2 regions of the Microbispora sp. CSR-4 genome follow, and region 1 is predicted to be linked to the other one. Evidence: riboswitches for the same ligand, from Rfam matches in the RefSeq annotation. Region 1 holds a riboswitch; the other holds the start of a gene.

The links. Region 1 has a riboswitch for thiamine pyrophosphate ahead of thiO (glycine oxidase ThiO). Riboswitches for the same ligand answer to the same signal wherever they lie in the genome.
Region 2: it holds a riboswitch for thiamine pyrophosphate, as region 1 does, so the genes downstream of both, FLV34_RS14185 (cytosine permease) here and thiO (glycine oxidase ThiO) in region 1, are expected to answer to the same signal.

The regions. Positions count from the first base shown of each region.
Region 1 is NZ_VJVX01000001.1:411,213-415,619, reverse strand. It holds gene FLV34_RS01965 (PASTA domain-containing protein) at 1-226, opposite strand, end outside; gene FLV34_RS01960 (thiazole synthase) at 606-1,370, opposite strand; gene thiS (sulfur carrier protein ThiS) at 1,373-1,573, opposite strand; gene thiO (glycine oxidase ThiO) at 1,570-2,706, opposite strand; TPP riboswitch at 2,695-2,805, opposite strand; gene FLV34_RS01945 (NAD(P)/FAD-dependent oxidoreductase) at 2,977-4,155, shown strand; gene FLV34_RS01940 (Rv2175c family DNA-binding protein) at 4,199-4,407, shown strand, end outside.
Region 2 is NZ_VJVX01000015.1:93,918-98,324, reverse strand. It holds gene FLV34_RS14195 (ABC transporter ATP-binding protein) at 1-243, shown strand, start outside; gene FLV34_RS14190 (TetR/AcrR family transcriptional regulator) at 269-865, shown strand; gene FLV34_RS14185 (cytosine permease) at 920-2,260, opposite strand; TPP riboswitch at 2,251-2,367, opposite strand; gene FLV34_RS14180 (rhodanese-like domain-containing protein) at 2,606-2,929, opposite strand; gene FLV34_RS14175 (Fpg/Nei family DNA glycosylase) at 3,004-3,882, opposite strand; gene FLV34_RS14170 (TenA family protein) at 3,905-4,407, opposite strand, start outside.

The DNA.
Region 1 (4,407 bases):
GGTGCGAGAGGCTGGCCACCGACTTGGCCTCGCCGATGAAACGCCGCACGAACTGCGGGTCCTCGGCCAGCGAGCGGTGCATCACCTTGACGGCGACCGTGCGGTCGAGCCGGACGTCCAGAGCCAGGTATACGGAGGCCATGCCACCCCGGGCGATCCGGGACTCGACGCGGTAGCGCCCGTCGAGCAACTGCCCCACGAGCGGGTCGGTTAGCGTCGTGTCCACTCGCCAGAGTTTACGGGTGATTTGCCGCCGGGCGTGTTCCCGAATCCCAAACCGAGACCTATTCGGCAGCCTCGCGCGCCGTCCGAAAAGCCATACCGATTCCGAAAACCGGCCTTACCAGACGCGGAATCGGCCGCCTCCCGCCTCGCCCGCGCCGGCGTTCCGGGGCAGGCGGGCGAGAGGAGGACAGAGGCCACGGCGGTGCCGGACCGCAGAGCCGGGCTGCGGTGCCGGACCGTGGTGCCGGACCGCAGAGCCGGACCCCAGAGCCGGACTGTGATGGCGGACTGTGGTGCCCGACCGCAGGGTCGGTCCGCACAGTTGGACCGTGGTGCCGGACCACGGCGCCGGACCACGGTGCCGGACTGTGCGGCGGATCTCAGGACGCGCGGGCGGGCGAGGACGCCTCGGCGTAGCGGCGGCGCGGGATGCGCCCGGCGAGGCGGGCCGTCCGCCCGGCCGTGACCGCCTGCCGCATGGCCGCCGCCATCAGGTCCGGCCGGTGCGCCCGGGTCACGGCGCTGGCCAGCAGGACGGCGTCGCAGCCCAGCTCCATCGCGAGCGCGGCGTCGCTGGCCGTGCCGATGCCGGCGTCGAGGATCACCGGCACCGTGGCCGCCTCGACGATCAGCTCGATGCTGTGCGGGTTGCGGATGCCCAGCCCGGAGCCGATCGGGGCGCCGAGCGGCATCCCGGCCGCGCACCCGGCGTCCTGGAGCCTGCGGGCCAGTGCCGGGTCGTCGCCGATGTACGGCAGCACCACGAAGCCGTCGGCGACCAGCCGCTCGGCGGCGTCGAAGGTCTCGATCGGGTCGGGCAGCAGGGTCCGCTCGTCCGCGATGACCTCCAGCTTCACCCAGTTGGTCTCCAGCGCCTCGCGGGCCAGCCGGGCGGTCAGCACCGCCTCCCCGGCGGTGAAGCAGCCCGCCGTGTTCGGCAGCACCTTGATGCCGCGGGCGCGCAGCAGGTCGAGCACCGAGCCACGCGACTGCGGGTCGAGCCTGCGCATCGCGACGGTCGTCAGCTCGGTGCCGGACGCCTCGAGCGCCTGGTCGAGCACCTCGAGCGACGGCGCGCCGCCGGTGCCCATGATGAGCCGCGAGGTGAACTTCTCCCCGCCCAGCACGAGGACGTCGTCGGTCATGTTCACCCTCCCTGCACGGCCGTGAGCACTTCGACGCCGTCGCCGTCGGCGACCTGGGTGGAGTCCCAGGCGCTCCGGCTGACGACCTCGCCGTTCAGCGCCACCGCGACCCCCGACGTGAGGGCCGTGAGGGTCCGTACGGCGTCGCCGACCGTGGCGCCGTCCGGCAGCTCGGCCGCGCCTCCGTTGATCGTGACTTTCATTGGCTGAATCTCCCTGGATCGCAGAACCGGGCGACCGGGGGCACCTCGTCGCCGGTGAGGAACGCGGCGACGGCGTCGGCCGTGACCGGGGACAGCAGCACCCCGTTGCGCCCGTGCCCGGTCGCCGCCAGCACGCCGGGCGGCCCGGCGGGACCGATGAGCGGCAGGTTGTCGGGTGTGCCCGGGCGGAAGCCGGTCGTCGTCTCGGCGAGTTCGAGCTCGGTGATGCCGGGCACCAGCTCGCGGGCGTCGCGCAGCAGCTCGTAGACGCCTCCGGCGGTGACCCGCGCGTCGTACCCCATCTCCTGGGTGGTCGCGCCCAGCGTGATCTCGCCGTCGCCCCGGGGGACGAGGTAGGCGGGGGAGCCGTGCACCAGCCCCCTGACGCACCGGGTGAGGAAGCCCCGGGGCCCGCGCAGCCGGAGGATCTCGCCCTTGACCGGGCGCACCGGCAGGCCGGGCAGCAGGGACGCCGACCACGACCCGGCCGCCACGACGACCTGCCCGGCCGCGACGGTCCCGCCGGACTCCAGCCGTACGGACGGACCCCCCGCCTCCGGGGCGTCGATCGCGGCGACTCGCTCGGTCACCAGCGTGCCGCCCGCCTTCTCGAACGCCGTGAGCAGGGCGCGTACGACCCTGCGGGGGTTGACCCAGGCGTCGTCGCGGGCCAGCAGCCCACCGCGTACGGAGGGAGAGAGCATCGGCTCGAAGGAGCGGCACTCGCGCCCGGTGAGCCGCTCTACCCGCAGGCCGAGCGTCCGCTCGAAGGCGGCGAGGTCGTCGAGGACGGCCATGTCGTCCGCGCCGCGGGCGACCTCCAGGGTGCCCTCGGTCCGGTAGTCGAGGTCGGCGCCGGTCTCGTCCTCAAGCTCCGCCCGGAACGCCGGCCAGGCCGCCAGTGACGCGAGACCGAGCCGCAGCAGCGGCTCCTCCGTGTAGGTCACCTCGCTGACCGGCGCGAGCATCCCCGCGGACGCGTGGGTGGCGCCGCCTCCGGGGGAGGGGTCGGCCACCGCGACCGACAGGCCGCGCCGGACGGTGCGCCAGGCCGCGGCCAGGCCTTCCACCCCGCCGCCCACGATCACGACGTCGTAGCCGGACTGAACGCCGGGTGGCGGTGTGCGGGACACAGCGCTCCCTTCGCCGGCATTACCCGGATCAGGTCGGGGCGGTCGAGAGCCTCGTGCTCTCCTCTCAGCCCGGTCCGCCGGGCTCCCGCGCGTCTTACGTCCCCAAGGGTAGTACGCCGCCCGAAACGGCCGATCGCGGGACCGATGAGCCCGGGTGGTGAGAGCACCCGGGGCCTCACAACCCGGGCCTGTTCGAGTGCGCGTCAATTACCCAACTCGTTATGGGGGCCCCGTTGGCCAGGGCCCCTGTCGGCAATCTATGGTCGAGCTGTGGATCACGTCGTGGTGGTGGGTGCCGGCCTGGCCGGCGTGCGAAGCATCGAGGCGTTGAGGTTCCGTGGGTTCACCGGACGCATCACGCTCATCGGCGAGGAAAACCATCGCCCCTATGACCGGCCGCCGCTGTCGAAGGCGGTGCTGCTCGGAGAGACCGACTCCACCGTGGTCGACTCCGATCTCGACGCCCTCGACGTACGGCTGTGCCTCGGCACGGCGGCCAAGGGCCTGCGCGAGGGCGTGCTGGAGACGACCGAGGGAGAGCTGGAGTACGACGGCCTGGTGATCGCCACCGGCGCCGCCCCGATCCGCCTGCGCGGCGAGGGCCGCCAGCACGTGCTGCGCACGATCGAGGACGCGCTCGCGCTGCGCGAGCGGCTGGTCCCCGGCGCCCGCGTGGCCGTCGTCGGGGCCGGCTGGATCGGCGCCGAGGTCGCCACCGCGGCGGCCAGGGCCGGGTGCGCCGTGACCGTCGTGGAGGCGGGGGAGAGCCCGCTCGCCGTGGCCCTCGGGCCCGAGGTGGGCAGCCACACCACCGGCTGGTACGCGCGGGCGGGCGTCGAGCTGCGCCTCGGGGCGCTGGTCGGCAGCGTGGACCCCGACGGCCTCACGCTCATGTCCGGCGCCCGGGTGCCGGCCGACGTGGTCGTCACCGGCGTCGGTGTGCGCCCGGCCGTCGACTGGCTGAAGGGGTCGGCGGTCCGGGTCGACGACGGGGTGGTGGTCGACGAGCACCTGCGCACGTCGCTGCCCAACGTGGTCGCGGTGGGCGACTGCGCGAGCTGGTGGTCGCGCAGGTTCCGCACCCGGCTGCGCGTCGAGCACTGGGACACCGCGCTCCAGGCCCCCGACGTGGCCGCCGCCACCCTGCTGGGCGAGGAGGCGGTCTACGACCCGGTGCCGTACTTCTGGTCGGAGCAGTTCGGCCACATGGTGCAGTTCGCCGGTCACCGGGAGGCCGGTGACCGCATGGTGCTGCGCGGCGACCCGCGCAGGGACCCGAAGTGGGCGGTGTGCTGGCTGAAGGCCGACGACCGGCTCGCCGCGGTGCTCACCGTCGACCGCCCCCGCGACGTGGTGCAGGGCCGGAAGATCATCGAGAGCGGCCGGCGGCTCGACCCCCTGCGGGTGGGGGATTCGGCCCGGCCGCTACGCGACTGCATTATGGCTTAATCGAGGTGTTTCGTGGCGGCCCGCCTGTGGTAATGGTGGTTCCGTGACGCTTACTGTTGCGCAGATCGACCGGGAGACCGACCAGCTCGTAGGGGAGTGGCTCCCCCTCTCGGAGGCCGCCAAGAAGCTGGGGCTCAGCGTCGGCCGCGCCAAGCAACTCCTCAAGGACAAGAAGCTCGTCGGCGTCCGCCGGGGCGGCGGCGAGCCGCAGATCCCGGCGGTGTTCATCGCGGACGGTGAGGTGCTCAAGGG
Region 2 (4,407 bases), on a different contig from region 1:
TTGTCCGGCGGCGAACGGCAGCGCGTGGGCATCGCCCGGGCACTCGTCACCCGTCCGGCCGTGCTGCTGGTGGACGAGCCGACGGCCGCGCTCGACCGCGCCCGCAGCGACGACATCGTCACGCTGCTCGCGCACGAGACGCACGAGTCCGGGGTCGCGACGATCATGGTCACCCACGATCACGATGTGCTCGGCCACTGCGATCGCGTCCTGTCGATGGTGGATGGGAGACTGTCGGAATAGGGCCGACCATGGCGGAGGGGAGCAGGTGCCACGCATTCGGGCGTCCACCGTCGCCGAGCATCGGGCAGCCCAGCACCGCGCGCTGCTCGACGCCGCCAGGGAGATCCTCGCGGAGACGGGCCGGCCGCCGACGCTGACCCGGGTCGCGGAGCGCGCCGGGCTGGCCCGGCCCAGTCTCTACCAGTACTTCCGGTCCTCCGAGGACCTGCTCAACGCGCTGGTGGAGGACGTCTTCCCCCGCTGGTCGGCCGAAGTCGCGGCGGCGATGGACGCCGCCGCGACCCCCGCCGACCGTGTGCTCGCCTACGTGCTGGCCAACTTCGAGCTGATCGGCGAGGGTGAGCACGCGCTGGCCACCGTCCTCGCGGAGGTCGCGCCGGGCGACACGGTCGCCGAGCAGAGCCGTGCCATGCACCGGCAGCTCCTGGAGCCGCTCGTGGAGGCGCTGCGCGATCTCGGCGTCTCCGCGGTGCCCGAGACCGCGGAGATGATCAATGCCATCGTGTTCGCCGGGTCCCGGTTGATCGAGTCCGGTACGGATGCGCAGATTGTCGGGGAGTCCGCACGGGCCCTGCTGGAGCCGTTCGTACGCACTGCGGACAGGAGCGGCCACCCGTCCTGAACCACCGGACCACGCCCTCGGACGACTCTCGCGGACGCCGATGAGGCTGTGCGCTCAGCGGCGAGACCGCAGGCGGCGGCCCGGGAGAGACAGCACGACGGTCGCCAGCCCGGCGACGAGGAACGCGGCGAGCGCGGCGTTCATCCAGGGCTGGTGGACGAACCCGATGGCGTCGCGGACCCTGGTCCAGATCCCGTCCCACCAGGCGACGGTCGGGGTGGAGGTCACGATCCAGTACGCCGCGAACCCGAGCACCCACGGCACGACCATGAGCCAGCGCGAGGGGGCGTCCTCGGCCGTGTTCCACCGGCCCCTGCCGCCGAGCAGGAAGTAGTCCACCACGAGCACGGAGAACATCGGCACGAACACCGCGCCGATCACGCTCAGGAACGCGCCGTAGGAGTTCACGTCGGCGAACAGCGCGATCAGCGTGGTGAGCACCCCGATCACGACCGAGATCACCCGTCGGTCCCAGCGCGGCGCGAGGTTCTGGATCGACACCGTCGTCGAGTAGACGTTCGCGAACGACTGGTCGGCCTCGCGCAGCACCAGGATGCCGAAGAACACGACTCCGAGAGGAGCGGCCACGAACGGGTCCCACACCTTGTCGCCGTCGTTGCCGACCAGGGCGAGCGCGGCGATGCCGAGGGCCAGGCAGGCCACCTGGGCGATCGTGTATCCGGCGACCACGCCGGTGAACGCCGCGCCGCTCGACCGCGAGTGCCTGGCGTAGTCGGCGGCCATCGGCACCCACGACACCGACAGCGCGATGACGTAGTCGACGGCGGGGGCGAAGGCGTCCCAGGAGCCACCCCCCACGGACGGCCCCTGCCGGAACAGGGCGATCGACAGCCAGATCATCGCGATCACCACGCCGGCGGTGACGTAGCGCCGCAGCAGCCGCAGCGCGCCGAGCGGCCGGATCGTCAGCGCGATCGTCAGCACGCCCGCCGCCACCGCCCACACCGCGTACGGCACCGCCGTGCCGAACAGCGCCTGCGCGCCGTTGGCGATGACCCACAGCTCGAAGGCGCCCCAGCCGAGCATCTGGATGATGTTCAGCACGGTCGGGATGTACGACAGCCGGGCCCCGAACAGGCCCCGCAGCAGCACCATGGCGGGCCGCCCGGTGTGCACGCCGGGGATCGCGGCCAGGCCGACCATCGCCGTGCCGAGCAGGCTGCCGACGACGGCGGCGAGCACCGCCGCGGTGAACGTGAGCGGCTTGCCGCCCAGCGGGTCGAGCAGGAACAACGCCCCCGAGAAGCCGAGAAGGCTGACCCCGAGGTTGGCCCAGAACGCGCCCTGGTCGAGCAGCCCCAGGGTCCTCGGAGCCTCCTCGTCCAGAGTGAGGGGAACCTCCGCGTGCGCGTCGTCGACGACGGCAGAAGTCATCACACGCTCCCTACGCCGGCATTATCCGGACAGGTTCATGCGGTCGGCGGCACGAGTTCGATCCGCCCTCTCAGCCCGGTTTCGCCCGAGCTCCCGCGAGTTATTGATGATGTCTTGGGGATTATGACACTTATTTGACCGTTTTCCTACGCCACCCCCCGCCCGTACGCGGTCGACGCCCGCGTCCGTGCACAAGCCACGCCCGCGCTCCCCACGCGACCGCCGCCGCCGTACGCGAGCGATACGCCCCGTGTCCACGCGACCGCAGCGCACCGTGTCCAAGCGACCGCCGCCCCGTCCGTACGCGATCGCCGCCCAGTCCCCAGACGACCGCCGTTTCCGTCGCTACGCGACGTAGGGCGTCTCTCCCGTCTCGCTCACCATGGGACGCCCGACCGCGGCCCAGGACCGCATGCCGCCGTCCACGTTCACGGCGTCGCGGCCGATGTGGTTGAGCCACATCGCGGCGTGCGCCGACCGGCCGCCGACCCGGCAGACCACGTACACCGGCCGGTCGTGCGGCACCTCATCCACCCGCGCCTGCAGCTCGCCGAGCGGGATGTGGACGGCGCCGGGCGCGTGGCCCGCCACCCACTCGTCTTTTTCGCGGACGTCCAGCAGGTACGCGTCCTCGGGCAGTGCCTCGGGGGCGATTTCCGGCAAAGTCATGCGCCCATTCTGACGGCACACCACCGATGCCCGGGCCCGTGCGGCGAGCTGTGACCCACGGTGATCCGCGGGCGCTACTTGAGCAGGCGCGACAACCGGCGGTCGGCCAGCGGCTTGCCGCCGGTCTGGCAGGTCGGGCAATACTGCAGCGACGAGTCGGCGAACGACACCTCCCTGATCGTGTCGCCGCACACCTCGCACGCCTCGCCCGTACGGCCGTGCACGCGCAGGCCCGACTTCTTCTCCGACTTGAGGTCCTTGGCCGCCAGCCCCCTGGCCCGCCCGACGGCGTCGCGCAACGTGCTCACGATCGCGTCGTGCAGGTCGGCGACCTGGCCGTCGGTCAGCGTTCCGGCGATCTTGAAGGGGGACATCTTCGCGACGTGCAGCACCTCGTCGGAGTAGGCGTTGCCGATGCCCGCGATCACCTTCTGGTCGCGCAGCAGGCCCTTGATCTGCGTACGGCTGCCGCTCACGATCGTCTTGAGCAGGTCGGGCGTGAAGTCCTCCGACAGCGGGTCGGGTCCGAGGCCGGCGATGCCGGGAACGTCCTGGGGATCGCGCACCACGTAAACGGCCAGGCGTTTCTGTGTGCCCGCCTCGGTCAGCTCGAACCCGGGGGCGCGGCCGTCCTCGCCTGGTGACAGCCGCACCCGGACGGCGAGCGGGCCCTTGCCCGGCCGCACCGGTTTGGCGCCGGTGAGGTCGTCACGCCAGCGCAGCCAGCCGCCGCGGGCCAGATGGGTGACGAAGTGCAGGCCGTCGCAGTCGACGTCGAGGAACTTGCCGTGCCGCGCCACGCCGGTGACGAGCAGCCCGGCGAGCGCGGTGACAGGGGGGTCGACGGTCTTGAGCGCCTGGAAGGCGGTCACGTCGACCCCGATGACGGCACGGCCGACGGCGTGCTCGCGGAGGAACTCGGCGAGCGCCTCGACCTCGGGCAGCTCCGGCATGCCCTCACACTAACCCCGCCCCTCAGGGCACGTCCCAGAACGCGAGCTCGTGCTCCATCCCGCGGACGAACAGCTCCCGGGCGCGCGCCGGGTCAGGCGCCGCCTCGTCGATCATCGTCCCGATGCGCGCGGCCAGGGCCGCGAACCCGGGATCGGCGTAGGTGTCCACCCAGGCGCGGTAGCGCGGCTCGGCCGGCGGGTCGGCGGCCAGGATCTTGCCGAGCGTCGAGTAGCCCCACATGCAGGGATAGAGGGCCGCCAGCCCCTCGCCGTAGTTCGCCGCCGACTCCAGCAGGAACGACGTGTACGCCGCGCAGGCCGGCCCCTTCACCGCGCCGTCGAGGTCGGCGCCGAACCCGGCCGCCAGCGACCGGTGCAGGTCGAGCTCGTCGTGCCAGGTCGCGTACGCCAGGTCGACCAGGTCGCCGAGGTGGGCGTCCGGAGCCTGCCAGGCCAGCCGCGAGAACACCCGGACGTAGTCGAGCAGGAACAGGTAGTCCTGCTCCAGCCATGACCGGAAAACCG